Regions from separate parts of the Halomonas sp. HL-93 genome, predicted to be linked through region 1. Evidence: predicted binding sites of a transcription regulator. Region 1 holds the regulator's gene; the other holds the start of a gene.
What was found. The regulator PhoB, encoded in region 1, activates phosphate uptake and scavenging genes when phosphate is short. The targets are predictions, from matches to a motif close to TGTCATANNNNTGTCANA.
Positions count from the first base shown of each region.

Region 2: ppk1 (polyphosphate kinase 1) is a predicted target of PhoB. The motif match lies at 7,769-7,786, and genes of this name have one in related genera.

Region 1 is NZ_LT593974.1:4,044,417-4,056,373, forward strand. Features, by position in the region: gene GA0071314_RS18820 (NAD(P)-dependent oxidoreductase) at 1-810, shown strand, start outside; gene GA0071314_RS18825 (aldehyde dehydrogenase family protein) at 807-2,357, shown strand; gene GA0071314_RS18830 (LysR family transcriptional regulator) at 2,336-3,280, opposite strand; gene GA0071314_RS18835 (hypothetical protein) at 3,317-3,673, opposite strand; gene GA0071314_RS18840 (HU family DNA-binding protein) at 3,673-3,984, opposite strand; gene GA0071314_RS18845 (NAD(P)/FAD-dependent oxidoreductase) at 4,053-5,222, opposite strand; gene GA0071314_RS18850 (chorismate--pyruvate lyase family protein) at 5,306-5,872, shown strand; gene ubiA (4-hydroxybenzoate octaprenyltransferase) at 5,908-6,798, shown strand; gene phoB (phosphate regulon transcriptional regulator PhoB) at 6,895-7,584, shown strand; gene phoR (phosphate regulon sensor histidine kinase PhoR) at 7,587-8,912, shown strand; gene cysZ (sulfate transporter CysZ) at 9,470-10,201, opposite strand; gene phoU (phosphate signaling complex protein PhoU) at 10,283-11,011, opposite strand; gene pstB (phosphate ABC transporter ATP-binding protein PstB) at 11,040-11,855, opposite strand; gene pstA (phosphate ABC transporter permease PstA) at 11,849-11,957, opposite strand, start outside.
Region 2 is NZ_LT593974.1:733,901-745,857, reverse strand. Features, by position in the region: gene hslU (ATP-dependent protease ATPase subunit HslU) at 1-260, shown strand, start outside; gene GA0071314_RS03345 (gamma-butyrobetaine hydroxylase-like domain-containing protein) at 339-722, shown strand; gene ubiE (bifunctional demethylmenaquinone methyltransferase/2-methoxy-6-polyprenyl-1,4-benzoquinol methylase UbiE) at 844-1,599, shown strand; gene GA0071314_RS03335 (ubiquinone biosynthesis accessory factor UbiJ) at 1,622-2,260, shown strand; gene ubiB (ubiquinone biosynthesis regulatory protein kinase UbiB) at 2,257-3,879, shown strand; gene GA0071314_RS03325 (phosphoribosyl-ATP diphosphatase) at 3,901-4,263, shown strand; gene tatA (Sec-independent protein translocase subunit TatA) at 4,306-4,581, shown strand; gene tatB (Sec-independent protein translocase protein TatB) at 4,585-5,007, shown strand; gene tatC (twin-arginine translocase subunit TatC) at 5,004-5,789, shown strand; gene elbB (isoprenoid biosynthesis glyoxalase ElbB) at 5,906-6,565, opposite strand; gene hemB (porphobilinogen synthase) at 6,726-7,739, shown strand; gene ppk1 (polyphosphate kinase 1) at 7,879-10,071, shown strand; gene metE (5-methyltetrahydropteroyltriglutamate--homocysteine S-methyltransferase) at 10,135-11,957, opposite strand, start outside.

The DNA.
Region 1 (11,957 bases):
GTAACAGGTAGCGATGTATTTGAGCAGGCGCGGTCACGCCTCGCTACCCAAGGGTTACCCGTCGTGGCGCCCGAAGAACTGCCTGCAAGCGATGTGTACCTGCTGTCGCTGCCGACTTCCGCCCATGTGCGCGAGGTGATCGAGCAATCACCGGGCTTACTCACCTTAGCGCCGAAAGACAGTGTGATAGTGGATACATCGACAAGTGATCCTCAGGTTAGTCGCGAACTGGCTGAAAACGTCATCGCAGCGGGCCTTGGGTGGCTGGATGCCCCGGTCAGCGGTGGGCCAAAAGGCGCGGCCAGCGGCAAGCTAGGGATGCTGTTGGGCGGCGATGAAGCCACCATCAAGCGGGTGATGCCGATGCTGGAAGCCATGTCCGCCAAGCGCAACCATGTGGGCGGCCCAGGCAGTGGCCATGTGGTTAAGCTCGCTAATAATTACCTGTGTGCGGCGCACTTGCTGACCACCGCAGAGGCAGTCGCCATGGCAGCCAAGGCGGGCGTTGAACCCGCCGCCTGTTTGGCGGGGCTCAATAGTGGCTCCGGACGCAGCGCGGTTAGCGAAGTGAATTTCCCCGAGTGGGTGCTAAGTGAACGTTTCGACTCAGGCTTTACCACCGGCTTGATGCGTAAAGACCTGCGTCTGGCGCGGGATGCCGCTGAGCAACTGGGTATTCCACTGCCGCTGTTACAAGCCGTGGTCGATGCCTGGCACGGGAACGCTGATCACCCCGCCGATAGCGACGACTTCAACCACATCACCACGCCGATTTTAGCGCGTGCTACTCAAGCGGAGGGCAACCAATGAACGCACTCAGCCAACACGCCAGTGATCATCTTACCGAACTGCTCGAAGGTTTCGGATTAGCCGCTGCCACGCCGCTGAGTAACTGGATAAACGGTGAGTTTGTCGCGGGAGAGGGGGAAGCGATCACCCTAATTAACCCTGCCACCGGCGAAACGCTGGTGAGCTATCGCGATGGGGGTGCTGGGTTGATTGAGCGTGCCGCCCAAGCCGCTGAGCGTGGGCAGCGCGAATGGATGGCGCTAACCGCCAGCGAGCGCGGCCGACGCATGAATACCGCTATACGCGGCCTGGAGGGCCATGAAGAGGCGCTGGCGCAGTTGGAAAGTGTCGTTGCCGGTAAGCCGATTCGCGACTGCCGCGCTGAAGTCGGCAAAGTGCGCGAGATGTTCGAGTACTACGCAGGCTGGTGCGATAAACAGCATGGCGAAGTGATTCCGGTGCCTACCTCGCACCTTAACTATGTGCGCCACGTTCCTTACGGCGTGGTGGGGCAAATTACCCCCTGGAACGCGCCGATGTTCACCTGCGCCTGGCAGCTGGCCCCGGCCATTGCCGCAGGCAACGCCGCCGTATTGAAGCCTTCTGAGTTAACCCCGTTCTCCTCGGTGGTGATCGCCAAGCTGCTGGAAGGCGGCGGGTTGCCGAAGGGGCTGATCAATATCGTCAACGGGCTGGGCAAAACGACCGGTGCAGCGCTAACCGACCATCCCGCTATCAGCAAATTGGTATTCGTGGGTTCTCCCCAGAGTGGCCGCATGATTGCCGAGGCGGGCGCGCGGCGGTTGGTGCCCAGCGTGTTAGAGCTGGGTGGGAAATCGGCCAATATTGTGTTTGCCGACGCCAAGCTGGACGAAGCGGTGGCAGGGGCCCAAGCAGCGATTTTTGCCGCCGCTGGCCAGAGCTGTGTGGCAGGGTCGCGCTTATTGATTGAGCGCGGAGTGTTTGAGCAGGTCACCACTCGTTTAGCACGGGCGGCTGAGCAGATTGCGGTGGGCCTGCCCAGCGATGAGGCGACCCGGATGGGGCCGCTGCAGAATCGCCGCCAATTTGAGCAGGTCACCCGCATGATTGATGCGGCGGTAGCCGCTGGCGCAACGTTGTTAACGGGCGGTAAACGACCAGAGGGGTTACCTGACGAGGCTCAGGGCTATTTTATCGCCCCTACCGTACTGGTCGATGTAACGCCGGATATGGAGATTGCCCAGCAAGAGGTGTTCGGCCCGGTGCTGGTGGCCATGGCCTTTGACGATGAAGCCGAGGCTATTCAACTCGCCAATGAGACGCGGTTTGGTTTGGCTGGCGCCGTTTGGAGCCAGGACGTCGCGCGGGCGCATCGCGTCACCGGTCAGTTGCGGGCTGGCACGGTGTGGATCAATAGCTACAAGGCGATCAGCGTGATGTCGCCGTTTGGTGGCTTTGGCGAAAGCGGCTTTGGCCGCTCCAGCGGCTTGGATGGCCTGCGCGAATATACGGTGCCGCAAAGCGTTTGGGTGGAAACCGCAACAGAGGCCAGCGTGGCGTTTGGTTACGGCAGTGGCGTTGGTTGATCGCTTACCGGGCCGGGTTCTCGAAAAGCCTGCATCCAGCGCTGCAAATGGCGCAGCAATAGGATGCACGCCTTGGGCTGTTGGCGACCTACACGGGTGACCATGTGGGCTTGGGAGCGCTGAAAAAGCGGATTATCTACTGGGCGCGCCACTAACGTGCCAAGCTCTAAATCGTGGGCGACGGCAAAGGCGGGTAGCAGGGTAATGCCCATGCCACTGCGCACGTACTGTGCCAGTACCACCATGGAGTTAGTGTTCATTGCCAGACGAGGGGCAATGCGCGCTTGCTGAAAGGCCTGATCGACCATTTGGCGCACCCCGTGGCTGGTATCCCACATCGCCATGGGCTCGGCGCTCAGTTGATCGAGAGAGAGCGGCGCAGGCTGGTTGGCCAAGGCATGCTGCGGTGACAGGATGGCCATTAATGGCTGTGGGCTGGAAGCCCAGAAACGCAGTTGAGGATGGGTTCTTTCGTGGAACATTAAGCCGATATGGCTGTGATCATCGACCACGGCTTCAATAATGCCCGAGGTGCCAGCGATATGAATATCGAGCTGGATACCCGCGTAAAGCTGGGTGAACTCATGTAGCGGGGACGCCACTAAATCACTGACGAACCCTTCACCGACGGTGAGCGATATTCTTCCGGTCTCCAGACGCTGGTAGGATTCAAGAGACGCAATAAAGCCTTCATCAAGGGCACCGCGACGTTCGCAGTACTCAAGCAGCATTTCGCCTACCGGGGTAGGCGAAATGCCGTCGCGCTGACGCTCCATGAGGGTGGCTCCCAAGGCTTCTTCCAGCAGCGCAATTTGCCTGCTAACCGCCGAGGGAGCAATGTCCAAGCGCGCCGCTGCACGGCGCACTGAACCAGACTCCAGGGTAACGCGAAAGTACACTAAGCGCTGATGAGGTATATCCATCGCTAAAGCGCCACCTCCGCTCAGTCTGTCGGGTAACTACAAATACTTAAGCAGTTTCTGCAGCTTGTTCATATCGGCGGAGTCGCCTACCAAGCGTACCTCGCCGTTAATCATGCCATCGAGGAAGGCTTGCTGCGTTGGCTTTTTGAGGATGCGTAACGCCGCATCATCGTTGCGAAAGCGCAGTTCAAGGTCCAAGTCGATCGGCAGGCCTTTACCCGTGGTGATGCTGGTTGGCGTCATCCGGTAATGGCGGGCAGTACCCAAATCCTCTGTGGCAATGCCCCAGTCCAAGCCGCGCATTCGCTCAAGTTGTTCACGAAAGCGCGGCTTGCGGCGCAGGGCACGTTTGAGCAGTAAGCCCAATAGCCACAGCGTCAGTTTGAGCTTCATTAAGAAACAGCGTCCTTAAGCGCTTTGCCCGGCTTGAAGGCGACATTTTTGCTGGCTGGAATTTGCAGCGGCGCGCCGGTTTGCGGGTTTTTACCGGTACGGGCGGCACGCTCGCGAACGGTAAAGGTGCCAAAGCCAATCAGGGCAACGTCTTCGCCTTTGGACACGCTGTTAGTGATTTCATCGAGAATCACGTTAAGTACTTGGCCCGCTTTGTCTTTGGACAGGTCGGCATTTTCGGCAATGGCGGCTGCAAGTTCAGGTTTACGCATAAGGAAACTCCCTTTGTTTAATGATCGTGCAAGATACACTGTCGTGTTGTTGGTAAGGTCACTGAGGTTGAGCCATCATTTCAGCCAAACCGTCAGCGCCGCGAAACTCAGCCTAGCAGCGTAGGGGCTGCTCTGGAAAGCTCCACTTTCCTTCTCACGCAGCCGCCTGTCAATGCAAAACCAATCAAACGTCCGTCTCTATCTTCCGCGATTGCCGTCATATCACCGCCTTCGCCTTCGATCCGCCAGCGTTCAGGGGGCCGGGTTGGCGGGTAGGCGACCACCGGCAGTAATGGCGTTTTAACGATTACCGGCCAAGCCCCAAAGCGCACTGCCGTGGGTGTACCAGCTAGGGTGGCGGCGAGTGCCTGGGCACTGGCTTGAAGAGGCTGCACGTACATCGCGTTGATGCCGTCAACGCAGGCAACGTCACCCAGGGCGTGGATATCCGGGTGCGAGGTGCGTAGCTGCCGGTCTACCTGGATACCACTGGCGGAAACCGTGAGCCCCGCCGCCTCGGCCAGTGCAATACGCGGGGCCAAACCGGTGGCCATCAACAACACATCGACAGTGAGCGAGTCGTCGTTATCCAGCGTTAGCGTCACGCCATCGTCATCATTAAGCGCCATCGTCTTGAGCGTTCTGCCCAGCGCAAGGCGGATGCCCGCCTCCAGAAACGCCTCGCCTAGCGCGCGACCTAGCGGAGCAGGCAGCAAGCGGGACAATGGCGCAGCGTCTGGGGCGATAACGCTAACCTCGTGGCCCCCCGCATGCAGGTCATTGGCAAATTCGCAGCCGACCAGCCCTGCGCCGATGACCGCCACGCGGGCAGGCGTAGCCCCCAGCGCGCGGTGAAAACACCGATAGTCGTCAAGATTGTTAACGGTAAAACAGCGCGGTTTGAGCGGGTCAGGAATGGCCATGGGCACGCGTGGCTCGGCACCGGTGGCCAGTACCAGGCGGTCGTAGCCAAGCGCCTGGCCGTCTGCCAGCCGGAGCGAGTGATGCGCGGCGTCCAACTGGCTTACGGTGGCCTGGGTGAGCACACGGGCGTCCAGCGAGTCGGCGAGCTCGTTGGCGTTGCGTTGGGCGAGGCGTTCCGGTGGCAGGCGCTTGGCAAAGGCGGTCGATAGCAGGGGTTTGCTGTAGTCATCGCCGCTATCGGCACTGATCAGGCAGATCGAACGCGTATCGCTCTGTCGGCGTAGCGCACGGGCAAGACCAACGCCCGCCATACCCGTGCCGACAATAATCAGCTCAGCGTGTGATGAGGGCATCCAATTATCCAAAGGTCAGTGGGACAAAAGCCTATATATGGCCTCATGTTACACTAATGCACCGTTTAATTGCCTGGGAGGCTATGGTGCCGCGTCACTTTATTGGGTCCGTCCCTGATTTGCCATGTTGGCGACCCGTCAAGGCATTGCGACCGTCGATGAGCGCGGCGTGGTGGCAGTGGGTTGCCTCCACAGACTCATTGACAGCGCGTATTATGGCAGCAGGCGGCGAGCGGCCTTTCCGCGTGCAGCTGTTGCGCCAGGGCGTTGGGCTACCTCAGCCGCATGAGGCCCAGGCGCTGGGCCTAGCGGCAAGGCGCTATGCCTGGCTGCGCGAGGTGGCCCTGTGCGTGGATGAGACCCCGTGGGTCGTGGCCCGCTCGGTGGCCCCCCTTGAAGCCCTGCGTGGCCAGCGACTGGAACGCCTGGGGGAGCGGTCGCTGGGTAGTTGGCTATTTAGCCAGCCTGACCTGGTACGCGGCCCGCTATATGCCACGCGTCATGCACCTGGGTTTGTTTATCCCTGTGACAAACGCGTTAGCAGCCAGTGGGGGCGACGCTCGGTTTTCCAACACGCGGGGCTATCGCTGCTGGTTCAAGAATACTTTTTATCGACCATGGCGGATGATCTTGCGCTGCCTTCGCGCTAGGCTAACGCTGCGTCTCTTGGATGGGTGAGGTAAGCATGGATCGTTCTCTACTGCGGCCAACGGGAATGGGTCGCCTGATGGATTTTATACGGCTGATGCGGCTGGATCGGCCGATCGGTACCTGGCTGCTGATGTGGCCCACGCTATGGGCCTTGTGGATGGCCGCTGAAGGTGTACCAGGGCGCGACGTGCTATTGATCTTTATCGCCGGGGTCTACGTGATGCGCGCAGCGGGGTGTGTGGTCAACGATTATGCTGACCGCCACGTTGATGGCTATGTGAAGCGTACCCAACATCGTCCGTTAGCCACCGGGCGGATCAGTGAAACCGAAGCCCAGTTGCTGTTTATCGGGCTGGTGGCTGCGGCGTTTATGCTGGTGCTGTTAACTAATTGGTTTACCGTTTTGCTGTCGGTGGGCGGCGTATTACTGGCGTTCATCTACCCGTTTATGAAGCGCTACACGCATTTCCCTCAGGTGGTACTCGGCGCGGCTTTTTCCTGGGCGATTCCGATGGCCTTCGGGGCGGTCTTGGGCGATGTGCCGGTGGAGGCGTGGTTACTGTTTTTTGCCAATCTGCTGTGGACCGTCGCCTACGATACCCAGTACGCCATGGTCGATCGCGACGACGATATCAAGATCGGCATCAAATCCACGGCCGTGCTGCTGGGCAACGCCGACCGGCTGGTAATTGGTCTGCTTCAGCTTGCCACGCTGGCACTTTTGGCTTGGGTGGGCGCGCGCGTCGGTTTGGGCGGTTTTTTCTGGCTTGGTCTGGCGGGTATGGCGGCGACGTTCATCCACCAGCAGCGTTTGATCCGTCAGCGTGAGCGGGACCCGTGTTTCCAGGCATTTTTGAATAATCATTGGTCAGGTCTACTGGTGTTTGCCGGGATTGCGCTGAGTTGGTGGCCGATTGCTGGCTAATCCCTGGTAATGTCATAGAATTGTCATCAAGTCATGGTGTGATCGTCATTGACATGTCACTGGATTACTTTCTATCGAACACCGTGAGGCTCTGGAATGACCGCCAAGACCGTACTGATCGTCGATGATGAGGCACCCATTCGCGAAATGATCGCGGTGGCGCTGGAAATGGCTGACTATCGTGTTCTTGAAGCGGACAACGCCCAGGATGCCCACGCCATGGTAGTTGACCACCAGCCCGACCTGCTATTGCTTGACTGGATGATGCCCGGCACGAGTGGCATCGAACTGGCCCGGCGTCTCAAGCGAGAGGAGGCGACCGCCGAATTGCCAATTATTATGCTCACCGCCAAAGGCGAAGAGGATAATAAAATTCAGGGCCTGGAAGCGGGGGCCGACGACTACATCACCAAGCCGTTTTCGCCTCGCGAACTGGTGGCGCGCTTAAAAGCCGTGCTGCGTCGCGCTACGCCTCGCGGCGTAGAAGATCCTATCGAAATTAACGGATTACTGCTTGATCCGGTAGGCCACCGGGTAAGCGCCTACGGTAAAGCGCTGGATATGGGGCCCACCGAGTATCGATTGTTACAATTCTTTATGACCCATCAGGAAAGGGCCTATACGCGTAGCCAGCTGCTTGATCAGGTGTGGGGAGGCAATGTCTATGTGGAAGAACGCACGGTAGATGTTCATATACGTCGGTTACGTAAAGCCCTGGGCGATGCGCACCAGAACTTAATCCAAACGGTACGCGGTACTGGCTACCGCTTTTCCGCGCGAGTTTAACCTTGCGTTTGTGGAGCCGTGAACTGTGGCGCTTGGTGGGATGGGCGGCACTCGGCACGTGCTTGGGCTGGCTAGTCGGTATGCCTGGGCTAGGGTTAGCCGCTGGCTTCGCCGTGTGTTTGATCTATCACTTGCGGCAATTACGCGCCGCATATCGCTGGCTGACGCAACAGCCGCAGGATGAGCCACCCGCCGCACGCGGCCTTTGGGGCGAGCTATTTGACCGCCTATACCGCTATCAGAAAAGCCAACGGATTACCCAAAGTCGTCTGCGTACGACGCTTGCCCGCATTCAAGAGTCCTCTGAGGCCATGCGTGACAGTGTGGTGATGCTCGACCGTCACGGCGACCTGGAATGGTGGAATAGCGCTGCCAGCGATATGCTAGGGCTGCAAACGGCCCACGATCGCGGCCAGCATATTACCAATCTGCTGCGCGACCCGCGTTTCATCAGCTACTTTAATGCGCGTGACTACGGTGAGCCGCTGACACTCACATCGCCAATAGACGAACGGCGCATTCTGCAGTACCAGATTACCCTTTATGGTGACGATGAGCGTTTAGTTATGGCGCGCGATATCACCCGGTTGCATCGACTAGAGCAGATGCGGCGAGACTTTGTGGCCAATGTTTCCCACGAGCTACGTACGCCGTTAACCGTGCTGTCGGGGTATCTTGAAACCTATGGTGAACTGGCTGATCAGCTCCCCCCTCGCCTGGGGCGGGGAATTGAGCAGATGGAGGCCCAAACACAGCGCATGCAGAATTTGGTAAATGACTTACTGCTGCTGTCTCGCTTAGAAATTGATCAAGGCGGTCAAGATCATCAGCATCTTGATGTGACCGCCTTGTTAAACAGTGTAGGAGCTGATGCTCTGGCGCTTTCTGATCATCAGCATACGCTTAGGGTCGACAGCGATTACCCCGCACAGCTAGTGGGTAGCGAGCAGGAAATGCGTAGCGCCGTGTCTAACCTTGCCTTTAATGCGGTGCGTTATACCCCTCCAGGCAGCACGATCACACTGCGCTGGACAGCGTTTGGCCAAGGCGCGTGTATCGAAGTGTGCGACGACGGGGAGGGGATCGACCCCGTGCATATTCCGCGTTTGACCGAGCGGTTTTATCGCGTTGATAAGGGCCGCAGTACCGCGACCGGGGGCACCGGGCTTGGACTTGCCATTGTAAAACACGTCTTGTTGCGCCACGACGCTCAGTTACAAATTGATTCACGCCCGGGCGAAGGTGCTCTGTTCCGCTGTGTGTTCCCGGCGACCCGCCTCATTACCCCTGCCACTCCGCCGCGTAATGCGTCGTCGATGACGCAATAACCCTGCGCCGTGAGTGGATATTCCCGTTACATGTGTCATTACGACTCACAACGTGAGTATCCATTTGTCACGCTTCGCTCATGCAGTGATAGGAAGCATAAAAAAACAACTCTTTGTTATCATTACATAATAAATAGCTTAGTGGGTAGCTGGCACAGAGTCTGCTCTTAAATAAATACGACAGTCGCCTTGTATTGTAAAATGCAGAAAACTGTTGATACTTTTCTTTACATAGTAGGGAAAAGTAACTACGCTTAGATAGTGAACCGATGCGAGGCAAGGACGTCTTGTGTCAGCAGGGATGATTGAAGATTCACAGGATGAATCTAAAAGGCGATCACACTGCCAGTCAGGGTAACGTCCACGGTTGGAATCCCGCAAAAGGATTGGAAGCTGGTTAGCAACATCGCCTAAAATGATCACTGTCGAAGACCCCGCCACGGCGGGGTCTTGTTTTTTACTGGGTTCTATTCGATATCGCTCCCTGCGATATCACGCCATCGCCTCTCATTAACGCGATTTTTTTCCACACCGTCTTGCGGTTAATGCACATCTTCTCAAGGCTTGGTGAGCGTATGGACATCACGGTAGTGGTCATCCCACATTAGCACGGCCCCGGCCACGGCACCGGGAATCAAGAACAGGTTGGCTAGCGGAATCCACGTAAGCAGCGTCACAAGGCCGCCATAGCTTAGGCTTTGCCACCAGCGCGCCGACAGGCGTCCGCGCATATCGCGAAACGATACCTTGTTGTTATCCATTGGGTAATCTAAATAAGTGATGGCCATCACCCAGGCGGAAAACAATGCCCATAGCAACGGGGCAAACAGGTTAAGTCCTGGAATCCAGCCCACCACAAACAGTAGTGCGGCGCGCGGTAAGATATAGCCCAGCTTGACCAGTTCGCGACCCATTGCATCAAGTGCTGTTTTGGTTAGCCCGCGGTCATCCAGAGGCTCTTTACCGACAACTTGGCGCTCTACCTTGGCGGCCAAAAAGCCATAGAAGGGCGCGGCGATAAAGTGGGTTACCAGCGTAAAGGTGAAAAAAATCACCACCAGCAAGCAGATAAAAAACACCGGCCAAATTAGCCACGAGAGCCATTCCAGCCAGCTGGGGACGGCGCTCATCCAGCTTGTCATCCAGCCGGAAAAACGCTCCAGCACGACGTGAAGCATGGCACCGTAGACCAGCACATTGACCATAATGGGTAGAAAAATATAGCGCCTCAGCCCAGGCCCATAAACACAGCGTGTACCTCGGCTGATGGCAGTGACCGCGTCTAGCATGGAAAGTATGACTCCTCGTTGATCGCAATACCCTGGCTGCCGTGCAGCCAGGGCGTATTGCATGAGGAATCAGGGGGCAGGTCAAGACTTTTTCGGCGCCGCCTGCTGATCCAGGGTGTCGGGATCGGTATGGCGGATATCCAGCCCTTTGACGAGGTAAACGACGTGCTCGGCCAGATTGTTGGCGTGGTCACCGACGCGCTCCAGGGCGCGCAGTACCCACATGATGCTGAGCACCGAGGTGATCGAACGCGAATCCTCCATCATGAAGGTCATCAGCGAGCGCATGGCGCTGCCGTACTCACCGTCGACAAATTCATCCTCACGGATGACCTGCATGGCGAGCTCAGTATCGAAGCGGGCAAACGCCGTCAGTGAGTCGCGCAGCATTTTGCGCACATGCTCACTGATGTGGCGGACTTCCACCAGCCCGCGGACGGTATTGCTGTTTTCGCTCAAGGTTAGAGCGTTGCGGGCGATTTTGCTGGCCTCATCGCCAATCCGCTCTAAATCGGATGTGGCACGGATCACCGCCAGCACCAGACGCAAATCCGAGGCGGCAGGCTGGCGGCGCGCCAGCACGCGGGTGCACTCATCATCGATTTGGATCTGCAGGTCGTTGACCTGGCGGTCGTTATCGCGGACCTTTTCGGCCAACCGCGAATCGTTTTCCAGCAGCGCAAAGACAGCGTCTTGCACCTGTTTTTCCACCATCCCGCCCATGGCCATCAGGTGGGTCTTGAGCTCTTCCAACTCCTGGTTGAATTGGCGCGAGATATGCGTGCTGTGGGTATCGCTGGTAATGTCCATGGAGCCCTCCTAACGGGGTTGCTGCAACCTAAGCCATGCGGCCGGTTATGTAGTTTTCGGTTCGTTGTAAACGAGGGTTAGTGAAAACGTGGTCGGTGGGGCCGTACTCCACAAGCTCACCCTGTTGCAAAAAGGCGGTGTAATCGGACACCCGAGCCGCCTGCTGCATATTGTGAGTCACCAACACTAACGTTAGCTGAGATTTCAGATTACGAATCAGCTCTTCAATTTTAAGCGTGGAAATCGGGTCAAGCGCCGATGCAGGTTCATCGAGCAGCAGCACATCGGGCTGAACCGCCAGGGTGCGCGCAATCACCAGACGCTGCTGTTGCCCGCCGGACAGCTGCCAAGCGGAGCGATGCAGGCGATCTTTGACTTCATCCCATAGTGCCGCCGAGGTGAGTGCCCACTCGATAATATCGTCCCGCTGGCGCTTGGCGAGCCGCTTCTGCAGGCGCAGACCAAAGGCGACATTCTCGTAGATCGACATCGGGAAGGGGTTAGGGGTTTGAAACACCATGCCCACCCGACGGCGAAGCTCTGTCACGTTAACCTCCGGGTCATGAATGCTTTGCCCTTCGAGACTGATAACACCGCTGTGGCTGACCGATTCATTAAGATCGTGCAGCCGGTTGATTGCCCTTAACAGAGTCGACTTGCCACACCCCGAGGGGCCAATAAAGGCCGTCACACGATGGCGGGGCACCTGCAGCGTAAGCTCCTGCAATGCCGGTTTCCCCGCGTAGGCGAGGCTAAACTGGTCAATGTTCAGGCAGCACTGCTCCGCTGGAAAAAGCGTCACGGGCGCCTGCGTGGCGTGATCGACATGTCGAGATGCTAGCATTCGCTTCCTCGCTGACGACGTAGATGATGACGCAATAATATGGCAGTTAGGTTAAGCACCAACACAATCAGCACTAATAATAGAGCAGTGGCATACACCAAC
Region 2 (11,957 bases), 830 kb from region 1:
CATTGCTGGCCACTGAAGGGCTTGATGTTGAGTTCACTCCGGATGGCATTGAGCGCATCGCCGAAATCTCCTGGCAGGTCAACGAAGGTACCGAGAACATAGGTGCGCGTCGCCTGCATACCGTGATGGAGCGGCTGCTGGAAGAGGCTTCGTTCAAAGGAGGCGATATGGAAAGCCCGCTGTTGATCGACGCCGACTATGTGAATGCTCAACTGGGTGAACTAGCCGTCGACGAAGATCTATCGCGCTATATTCTGTAACGTACTGGCTCGGCAAGGATGCCGAGTTTTGGTGTGCCACCACTGGCCGCCGACACCCAGCCACTTTTGAGGTGTGTTATGACTGCTCCCACCCCCACCCGCGTTCACTATCATAAGCCGACCCGCGAACTTGAGCTTGGTTATGCCAATGGCGAAAGCTATCGCCTGCCGGTGGAGCTTTTACGCGTTTACTCGCCCTCTGCCGAGGTGCGCGGCCACGGCGGAGATACCGCTGTATTGCAGGTCGGCAAAAAAGATGTGGGGCTGCAGAACATCACCCCAGCGGGCAACTACGCGCTCAAGCTGCACTTTGACGACGGCCACGATAGCGGCCTGTTCAGTTGGAACTATCTATATGATCTCGCCCAGCATCAAACGGCCTACTGGGAAAACTACCTGCAACGGCTTGAAGACGCCGGCGCCTCCCGCGAGCCTGCCAGCATCCAGTTCAAACAGCTGTGACGTCGCGCCCCAGGGCAAACGCAGACAAGTCGGGGCGGACAGGGCTACAATGTCGTCAATCTTTTAATGCGACGACCGCTGGGTCGACGCTCATCGCCTTGAACTCTGGAGCCAGAGCCCCATGAGCCCCACGGATAAACGCACTACTGATTTTGGTTATCAGAAAGTCCCTCTCGACGAAAAAGCCTCTCGGGTGGCCGATGTTTTTCACTCGGTCGCCGCACGCTATGACGTCATGAACGACCTTATGTCGATGGGCATTCACCGCGTCTGGAAGCGCCTGACCATTGAGCGTGCAGGCGTGCGGCCCGGTCACCACGTCCTTGACATCGCCGGCGGTACCGGCGACTTGACGCTCAAGTTCTCGCGCCTGGTCGGCCCCCGGGGCAAGGTCGTGCTGGCCGATATCAACGCCTCCATGCTCAACGTGGGACGCGACAAGCTGATGGACAACGGCGTGGGCAGCAACGTCGAGTATGTCCAGGCCAACGCCGAGTGCCTGCCGTTCCCCGACAATAGCTTCGACTGCATCACCATTGCGTTTGGCTTGCGTAACGTCACCGACAAAGACGCCGCGCTACGTTCGATGACACGGGTGCTCAAACCCGGTGGACGGTTATTGGTGCTAGAGTTTTCCAAGCCCAACAACCCACTGCTGTCGAAAGCCTACGACGAATACTCGTTCCGCCTGCTGCCGAAAATGGGCGAGTGGGTGGCAGGAGACGGCGATAGCTACCGCTATTTAGCCGAATCGATCCGCATGCACCCCGACCAGGAGACGCTGAAAAGTATGATGGAGCACGCGGGTCTTGAGCGGGTCGAATACACCAACCTTACCGGCGGCATTGTCGCGCTTCACCGCGGCATCAAGTTATGACATCAACCACCGAGAGGTCAGCATGCTGGTAACCCCGACCTTATTGCTGGCCGGATGTGAACGCACGTTGAACGCCTTGCTCGCCCGAGACCCGGCGTCGCCTGCACGGCTTGCGCAGCTTTCGGGTAGCCGCCTGCTGGTGCGCTTCGAACAGCCCCAACTTGCGCTGGTACTTCACTACCATGCCGCGGGTATTGACCTGTTGCGCGCCGACGATCTGGGCGACAACGACGTTGATGCGGTCGTGGAACTGACACCTGAAACGCTGTCGAGATGGCTGAGTGGCGCATCAGTAGAGCAGCTGATGTTTGAAGGTAAACTGGCAATGCGTGGTCAAGTACATTTACTGGAAGCCACGCGTACGCTGCTGCTTGACCTGGATCTCGACTGGGAAAACGAACTGGCGCGCTGGCTGGGCGACACCCCCGCTCATTCTCTTGCCGAAGGGTTACGGCGGGCTGCTGATTGGGGGCTGCGCACCAAAGAGGAGCTAGTGCAGGACGTTTCAGAATATGTCTTTGAAGAGGCCCGGTTGCTGCCTGGACGACAACAGCGTGATGTATTACGCGACCAGCTCACTGCGCTTGAGGTGGCCACCGACCGCTTAGAAGCTCGCTTTAAGCGCCTCGACCGACGACTTCGAGCGGAGGCGAATCAATGAGCTTGCGGCTTTTACGCATCAGTTGGGTCATTGCCCGTCATCGCCTGGATACGCTCCTGCCGCTTGATAGACTCCCCTGGTGGCTGCGTTTTCTGCTGTGGTTCTCGCCGCTGCGCCTGATGCCTATCGGTCAGCGCTCACGAGGCGAACGCCTTCGCCTCGCACTAGAGACGCTGGGGCCGATCTTCATCAAGTTCGGCCAGATGCTCTCCACCCGCCGAGACTTGCTACCTGAAGACATCGCCGATGAACTGAGGCGACTGCAAGACCAGGTACCGCCTTTTCCAGGCGAGCAAGCTGTGACCCGGGTCGAAAAAGAACTCGAAATGCCACTCAGTGAAGCCTTCGCCTTTTTCGACCCTGCTCCCCTGGCATCGGCTTCAATCGCGCAAGTCCATGTCGCCCGACTGCATAGCGGCGAAGACGTGGTGGTTAAAATCATTCGCCCCGGCATTGACCGCATCATGCGTCAGGACATGGCGCTGATGTACCAGGTGGCCAAACTACTGGCCAAGGTGCCCGAGGCGCGTCGTCTGCGCCCGGTGGAAGTGATCAGAGACTACGAGGCGACGCTTTTCGACGAGCTTGACCTGTACAAGGAAGCCGCCAACACCTCGCAGCTTAAGCGTAATTTCAAGGATTCTCCGCTGCTGTTTGTACCCACCATCTACTGGCCCTACACGCGTCGCCACGTCATGGTGCAGGAGCGTATCCGCGGCGTCCCCGTGGCCGACCTCGACACCCTCAAAGCCAGCGGTACCAACTTAAAAAAGCTTGCCGAACGCGGCGTGGAAATCTTCTTTACCCAGGTGTTTCGCGACAATTTCTTCCATGCCGATATGCACCCCGGCAATATTTTCGTCAACTGCGACAACCCGGAAGACCCTCAATATATCGCCATTGACTGTGGCATTGTTGGCAGCCTGACGCGCGAGGATCAAGATTACCTGGCACGCAACCTGCTGGCGTTTTTCCATCAGGATTATTACGAAGTCGCCGCGCTGCACATTGAGTCGGGTTGGGTAAGTGAAAATACCCGCGCCAACGAGTTTGCTGCGGCCATTCGAACCGTGTGTGAACCTATTTTAGAAAAACCGTTGAAAGATATTTCTTTCGGTCAGGTGTTATTGGGGCTGTTCCAAACCGCCCGACGCTTTAATATGGAAGTTCAGCCCCAGTTGGTATTGCTGCAAAAAACGCTGCTTAATATTGAGGGCCTAGGTCGACAGCTTTACCCAGACCTAGACCTATGGAGCACAGCAAAACCTTATCTAGAGCAGTGGATGAAAGAGCGTGCAGGATTGGGTGGGCTGTGGCGCTCACTAAAACGCCAGGCACCAGAGCTTTCACATCAGTTACCTGAGCTGCCAGTATTGGCACACCAGGCGCTTAGCCGCATGGAACACGAACACCGCCAACGCCATCAGCAAGCCTCCGCTATCAGCGCCATGCGACAGCAGTTGTCGCGGCAGGGCAAGCGCCAGCATCGTCTGCGCATTGGCTTGATTCTGTTAGGGTTAGCGCTCGCTTGGCAGCCGCTCAGTCAGTGGGCTAGCAGTCAACAATGGCCCGTTCTGGCTGCCGCTGCGATTGGCCTGCTACTGTTGGCGTGGCAATAGTTGAAGAACCTAAGGATCCCCATGGACACGACGACGCCTACCCCCAATAATGCGCCTGTACTGGATGCGCTCGACGAGGTATTACGTAAGCGTCGCCACGCCTCGCCGGACGATTCGTATGTTGCCTCCTTGCATCATAAGGGTTTGAACAAGATACTCGAAAAGCTGGGCGAGGAAGCCACAGAAACGCTGATCGCCGCCAAAGACGCCGAACATGGCAGTTTGGCCGAGCGTCAGGCACTGGTCGCTGAAACAGCTGACTTATGGTTTCATAGCTTGGTGATGCTGTCGCATTTGGGCATGGATCACCAAGACGTACTCAACGAGTTAGCGCGCCGATTCGGTATTTCCGGTCACGATGAAAAAGCGGCGCGCAAGCGCTAATCAACGGGCTTTGCAACGTACCCCCATCACGAGGACACGCATATGTTAGGTGGTATCAGTATTTGGCAGTTGCTGATTGTGCTAGGCATCATCATCCTGATTTTCGGCACCAAAAAGCTTCGCAATGTCGGTTCGGATTTAGGCGGGGCCGTTAAAGGCTTCAAAAAAGCCGTTCATGAAGACGAGAAGGACAGCGAGAAACAAGACGAAGAACAACCCCAAGCAAAAGTTCGCCACGACGAGTCAGGCAATACTTACGACGTTCAGGCAGAAGAGAAAGCAAAACAAGCGGCTGATAACAACGACGAGCGCAAATAAGCCATGTTCGACTTTGGCTTTTTTGAAATTCTAGTCATTGGCATCGTAGGGCTTTTGGTTTTGGGCCCTGAACGCCTGCCGCGCGCCGCACGCACGGCAGGCTTGTGGATAGGAAAAATAAAACGCACCGTCTCGGGCATGCAGCGTGAAATCAGCGCTCAGCTAGAGGCGGAAGAGCTGCGCCAAAAGCTCACCGACCAGCAAAAAAAGCTCGATGAGAGCCTACGCAAAGCCAAACAAGACGTGGAGCGGATTGCGGACGACCCCGAAAAACCAACGGCGCCGTCTCGCGATACGTCAACGTCGACGGAACAGCGTGCCGCCAGTGCTGCCTCGCATCTGGATGATGCGCTGGAGACCGTCCACGAGAAAGCGCCAGCGTCGCCCGACGCCGAGTCATCTACCAAGGACAGCAAGCAACCATGAGTACGTCTGGTGATTCGCAGGAGCCCAACAATGAACAGAAGCAAGCGCCGCTAATCGAGCATCTTATTGAGTTACGCTCACGACTGATGCGCGCGGTTATTGCTATTTTGGTTGTTTTCCTGGCGCTGTATTCGTTCTCAAACGATATCTATCTTTTCGTCGCCGAACCGTTGATGGCGCTGTTACCCCCGGGGTCGCAAATGATTGCCACCGAGGTGGCATCACCGTTTCTGGCCCCATTTAAACTGACCCTGGTGACGGCGTTGTTTCTCGCTATTCCTTTCGTACTCCACCAGGCGTGGTCGTTTATCGCGCCGGGACTTTACGATAACGAGAAAGCGCTGGCGATTCCGATACTGGTGTCCAGCATCCTGCTGTTCTACGCCGGCGCGGCGTTTGCCTATTACGTGGTGTTCCCCTTGCTGTTTGCGTTTTTCACCCAGACCGGGCCGGAAAACGTCACGGTCATGACCGACATCAATCAGTACCTGAACTTCGTGCTCAAGCTGTTCTTTGCGTTTGGCGTGGCGTTCGAAATTCCGGTGGCCACGTTTTTGCTGATTCTGTCCGGCGCCACCACAGTCGAGAGCCTCTCCCAGAAGCGTCCCTATATCATTTTAGGGTGCTTTATTATTGGCATGGTACTCACTCCACCTGACGTTATCTCGCAGAGTCTGCTGGCCATTCCCATGTACCTGCTCTACGAGGTTGGCCTGTTATTTGGTCGCCTGGTACGCAAACGGCGCAACGAAAAAGCCGCCGAGGAGCCGAGCGAGGAATAACATCACCGCCTGCGCTGCGCTTACAACAACAAGCCGCTGCCATAGAGCAGCGGCTTGTACGTTTGTACGGACAGCCTTCGCGCAACTTCGCGCGATTGGCAGGATGGGGCTGGAAACTAGTCCATCATTTCATCAATACGATCAACCAGTTTAAAAATACCTGTTGCCGCTTCGCTAATCCGCGTCGCCAGCATATAGGCAGGCGTGGTAACCACGCGATGCTCCAGGTCCACGACGATATCCTCGACGCTACAGCTGCGGTGCAGGCCTCCCATGGCGCTGATCGCCCCAGACATGCTGGGATCATTACCCACCGTCACCGCTATACCATCGCCTAGCAAGCGCGTCGCCAACACCGGCGCAATGCAGATCAAGCCAATCGGCTTGGCATCTTCGCGAAAGCCCGATAGGACCTCCTTGAATGACTCCAGCACCTGCATGCTGTCTCCCGCCGTGGCGAAATCCGACAGATTCTTGGCGACACCAAAACCACCCGGCACAATCACCGCGTCAAACTCATCGGCCGCCAGGTCAGTCAGCGGACTTATTTCACCTCGGGCCAGACGAGCCGATTCCACCAGCACGTTACGCCGTTCGTCCGCGTCGGCCTCCTGGGTGAGGTGATTTACCACATGGTGTTGCTCGATATCCGGAGCAAAACAACGATATCCTATTCCCAACTGGTCCAAGCGCAGCAATGTCAGGGTCGTTTCGTAAATTTCTGACCCGTCGAATACACCACAGCCAGCGAGAATCACTGCCACCTGTTTGGTCATGCTTATCTCCTTATGCAGGGCCTGCTCGTTCAGCAGCGTTTGCGCCACTTTAGTCAGTCTTGAGGCGCGCCACAAGACGGCTTTCGGTGCAGGTCAAGGCTGATATACTCAGCCAAGGCCAACAGACACCCTCATTTGCGAGTTTTTGTGGAGAATACCGTTGAGTACACCAACACCTCGTCACTTCCCCGCGACTCGTCTGCGACGCATGCGCCGCGACGACTTCTCCCGCCGCTTGATGCGCGAATCAACGCTGACGCCTGGTGATCTTATTCTGCCGGTGTTCGTGCTGGAAGGCAGCCAGCAGCGCGAGGCCATCGCTTCCATGCCAGGGGTAGAGCGCTTGTCGATTGACCTGTTGATCGAGCAAGCCCGCGATGCCTATGCATTGGGCATTCCCGCCATCGCGCTGTTCCCGGTCGTCGGCGGTGAACAGAAAAGCGAACTCGCCGAAGAGGCCTACAACGCCAACGGCCTCGTTCAGCGCAGCGTACGCGCACTTAAAGAGGCACTACCTGAGCTGGGCATTATCACCGATGTTGCTCTGGACCCATATACCATTCACGGGCAGGACGGCATCATCGATGAACATGGGTACGTAATCAATGATCGCACCGTCGACACCCTGCTAAAACAGGCGCTTTCTCACGCCGAGGCCGGTGCTGATGTGGTCGCTCCCTCGGACATGATGGACGGGCGTATTGGTGCAATTCGCCAGGTGCTAGAGCAAGAGCATCTTCATAACGTGCGTATCATGGCGTACAGCGCCAAATATGCGTCGCACTATTATGGCCCCTTCCGCGACGCCGTGGGCTCTTCTGCCAACCTGGGCAAAGCTGACAAGCGCACCTATCAGATGGACCCGGCCAACAGTGACGAAGCGCTTCATGAGGTGGCCATGGACATTTCCGAAGGGGCCGATATGGTGATGGTCAAACCTGGGATGCCCTACCTGGATGTTGTGCGGCGGGTCAAAAGCGAATTACGCGTTCCTACCTACGCATACCAAGTAAGCGGTGAATACGCCATGCATCGCGCCGCTTTCGACAACGGCTGGCTTGATGCCGACACGGTCATTTTGGAGTCCCTGATGTGCTTCAAGCGCGCCGGTGCAGACGGCATCCTAAGCTACTTTGCCCTGGACGCTGCGCGACTGCTGACGGCCAAGCGTTGACGCTATGTGTCTGAGGCAAGCTAACAGTAGATGACAATGCCGTGACACGTCTTTGTCATCTTCCTCCGCCATACTGCGTTAACAGGCGCGTATCAGGCAATGATATGCTCAGAGATGACTAACGCCGGAGGCAGTCACCATGGACGATCAGGTCACTGATAATTCGCCCTACCCACTCCATGATCATGGCGGCGGTGATAATGAGTCCTCCCCGCTGCGCGTCAATCGCACGCCCACGGGTGTGCAGGCGCGCGACGCACTGCCAGAAACCGACCTGGACGATCCGCAACTCTATTTCAACCGTGAGCTATCGCACCTGCAGTTCAATATTCGCGTATTGGAACAGGCGCTTGATGACGCGCACCCACTGCTCAACCGGCTGATGTTCTTACTGATTTTCTCATCCAACATGGATGAGTTCTTCGAAATTCGTGTCGCCGGGCTTAAGCACCAAATCGCCCTGGGCGACGATACGACGGGCGCTGATGGGCGGCTTCCCAAGGCGGTGCTTGCCGAAATTTCCGACATCGCCCACGCGCAAATCGTCCGGCAGTATGAAATCCTCAACGATACCTTGCTGCCCGCCCTGGAAGCCCAAGGTCTGCGGTTTCGCCGCCGCGATCAGTGGACCAAGGCGCAAAAGGACTGGGTCCAGGAACTGTTCAACAACGACATCATGCCGGTGATCAGCCCTATCGGGCTGGACCCTTCGCATCCCTTCCCGCGCCTGGTCAACAAAAGCCTCAACTTCATCGTCGAGCTTGAAGGCAAGGATGCCTTCGGCCGTGCCGGGGGCATGGCGATTCTGCCCGCCCCCCGTTCGCTGCCGCGCCTGATGGCCCTGCCCAAGCACCTGTGCAGCGAAGGCTTCACTGAGTACGTATTCCTCTCCTCGATGATTCACGCCCATGCCGAGGAGCTGTTCCCGGGCATGAAGGTGCGCGGCTGCTACCAGTTCCGCCTGACGCGCAATGCCGACATGAGCGTCGATCCGGAAGAGGTCTCCGACCTGGCCTCGGCGCTGCGTGGCGAACTGTTGGCTCGGCGCTACGGCAGTGGCGTGCGGCTGGAAGTCGCCGATAACTGCCCGGACGACCTGACCAACTTCCTGCTGCGCCAGTTTAGCCTCGAGAACGGCGACCTGTACCGCGTGCAAGGCCCGGTCAACCTGACCCGGATGATGTCGGTGCTGGGCGATGTCGACCGCCCCGAGCTGCTCTACAGGCCCTACTCGCCCGGCGTGCCCAAGGCGCTGAAAGGCGGCAGTCTGTTTGACGCCATCGCCAAACAGGACCTGCTGCTGCATCATCCTTTTCAGTCGTTTTCACCCATCGAGGACCTGCTAAGCGAGGCCGCGCGCGACCCTGACGTTCTGGCCATCAAACAGACACTCTACCGCACCGGCGCCGACTCACCCATCGTCAGTGCGCTGGTCGATGCCGCTAGCCAGGGCAAGGAAGTCACCGTGGTCATCGAGCTGCGCGCACGCTTTGATGAAGCCGACAACCTCCAACTGGCTTCGCGCCTTCAGGAAGCCGGCGCCATCGTGATTTACGGCATCATGGCCTACAAGATCCACGCCAAGATGCTGCATATCGTGCGCCGCGAGCGGGGCGAACTGCGCCACTACGCGCACCTGGGCACCGGCAACTACCATTCCAAGACCGCCAAACTGTACACCGACTACAGTCTGCTGACCGCCAACAAGGCGCTGTGCGCCGACGTTCATCGGGTGTTTCAGCAGCTGTCGGGAATGGGCCGCGCGCGCAAGATCGATACGCTGCTCCACGCGCCGTTTACGCTACACGACCGGTTAATGGAAATGATCGACCGTGAAGCCCAGGTGGCAAGCAAGGGAAAACGCGCCCATATCATCATCAAGTGCAACTCGCTGACCGAGCCGCAGCTGATCAAGGCGCTTTATCGTGCTTCCCAGGCAGGCGTGGAGTGCGACCTGATCATTCGCGGCATGTGCTGCCTGAAGCCCGGCGTACCGGGGGTGTCGGACAACATTCGCGTTCGCTCGATCATTGGACGCTTTCTGGAGCACACCCGGGTTTTCCATTTTCATAACGACGGCAAGCCGGAAATCTGGTGCTCGAGCGCTGACCTTATGTCACGCAACATGTTTCACCGCGTGGAAACCTGCTTTCCCCTGCTCGATAAGAAGCTCGCCACCCGGGTCCGCAAGGACCTGGAAACCTACCTGGTGGATAACTGCCAAAGCTGGCTGCTCCAGAGCGACGGCAGCTACCATCTTCAGGACCCGGGCGGCGGTGATGCCATTAGCGCTCAGGAAACGCTGCTTTACGCCTACGCCACCAAGAGCTGACACGTCCCAGACCAACCCCGGCCGCGAGCCGGGTTTAACGTCACCGGGTCGCGCCCCCTATGCTCAGGCGTAACGCGCGCGCAGTTGCCTGGCCGCCTCGACCATATTGGCCAGCGCAGGCTCCACTTCCGCCCAGCCACGGGTTTTCAAGCCGCAGTCCGGGTTGACCCACAGCCGCTCGGCGGGAAGCTTGTCCAGCGCTTTTTCCATCAGCGCCACCATCCAGGCCACGTCGGGGATATTCGGCGTGTGGATGTCGTAAACGCCGGGGCCAATGTCGTTCGGATAGGCAAAGTCCTGGAAGACCTCCAGCAGCTCCATATCCGAGCGCGACGTTTCGATGGTGATCACGTCGGCATCCAGTGCCGCGATCGCGCCGATAATATCGTTGAACGCCGAATAGCACATATGCGTATGGATTTGGGTGGCATCGTCAACGCCGGCGGCGCTTAACCGGAAGCATTCCACCGCCCAGTCCAGATAGCCCTGCCATGCGCTCTGGCGCAGCGGCAGCCCCTCGCGCAGTGCGGGCTCGTCGATCTGAATGATCCGGATACCCGCACGTTCCAGGTCCAAGACTTCGTCGCGCAGCGCTAGAGCGATCTGCCGGCAGGTGGTCTCACGCGGCTGATCGTCGCGTACAAAGGACCACTGCAGGATGGTCACCGGGCCGGTCAGCATGCCCTTCATGGGTTTATCGGTGAGCGTTTGCGCGTACGCACTCCAGCGCACGGTCATGGCCGCCGGGCGCGTCACATCGCCGAAGATGATCGGCGGTTTGACGCACCGGGAGCCGTAGCTTTGCACCCAGCCAAAGCGGGTAAAGGCAAAGCCATCCAGCTGTTCGCCAAAGTATTCCACCATGTCGTTACGCTCGGCTTCGCCGTGCACCAGCACGTCAAGGCCCAGGGCTTCCTGGCGCTCGACGGCATAGGCAATCTCTGCACGCATCTGCGCTTCGTAGTTGGCCTGGCTCAAGGAGCCGGCTTTGAACGCCCGCCGCGCCGCACGGATATCATGGGTCTGCGGGAACGAGCCAATCGTGGTAGTCGGAAACAGCGGCAGCGCCAGCGTCCGGCGCTGTACTTTCGCCCGCTCGGCATAAACAGAGCGACGCTGGCTGTCGCCGGGCGTCACCGCCGCCACGCGTCGATTCACCGCTGCCTGGTGGATGCGCGCTGAATCACGCCGGGCATCCAGCGCCTGGGTGGCCGCCGCTAACCGCTGCTTGTCCAGGTCGGTCGTCCGGTGATCGAGCAGGCGGGCCAGGGTCACCACCTCATCAAGTTTCTGGCGGGCAAAGGCCAGCCAGCTGACCAGCGATTCATCGAGTTCGGTTTCCTGGGCCAGGTCCACGGGCACGTGCAGCAGCGAACAGCTGGGCGCCAGCCAGAGCCGCCTCCCCAGGCGTACCTTGAGCGGGCGCAAGCGCTCAAGCAGCGCCGCAAGGTCGGCGCGCCAGATATTGCGCCCGTCGATAACGCCCACCGACAGCACCTGATGAGGCCCCAGACGGTCAATCACCTGGTCGACCTGTTGCGGCGCGCGCACCGCATCAATGTGTAGCCCCTCCACCGGCAGCCGGGTTGCCAGCGACAGGTTATCGTCCAGGCCGCCAAAGTAGCTGGCCACCATCAGCTTCAAGGGTGCGGACTGCAATCGATGGTAGGCGCGCTCGAAGGCCTGTTGCCAGGCTGGGGGCAGGTCCTGCACCAGCGCAGGCTCATCCAGCTGCACCCACTCAACGCCCTGGGTGGCAAGCCGTGCCAGCACTTCACTGTAAACGTCCAGGACGCTGTCGAGCAGCGTCAGGCGATCAAACTCACTGCCTTTGGCTTTGCCTAACCACAACCAGGTCAGCGGTCCGGTAAGGGTGACCTTGGGGG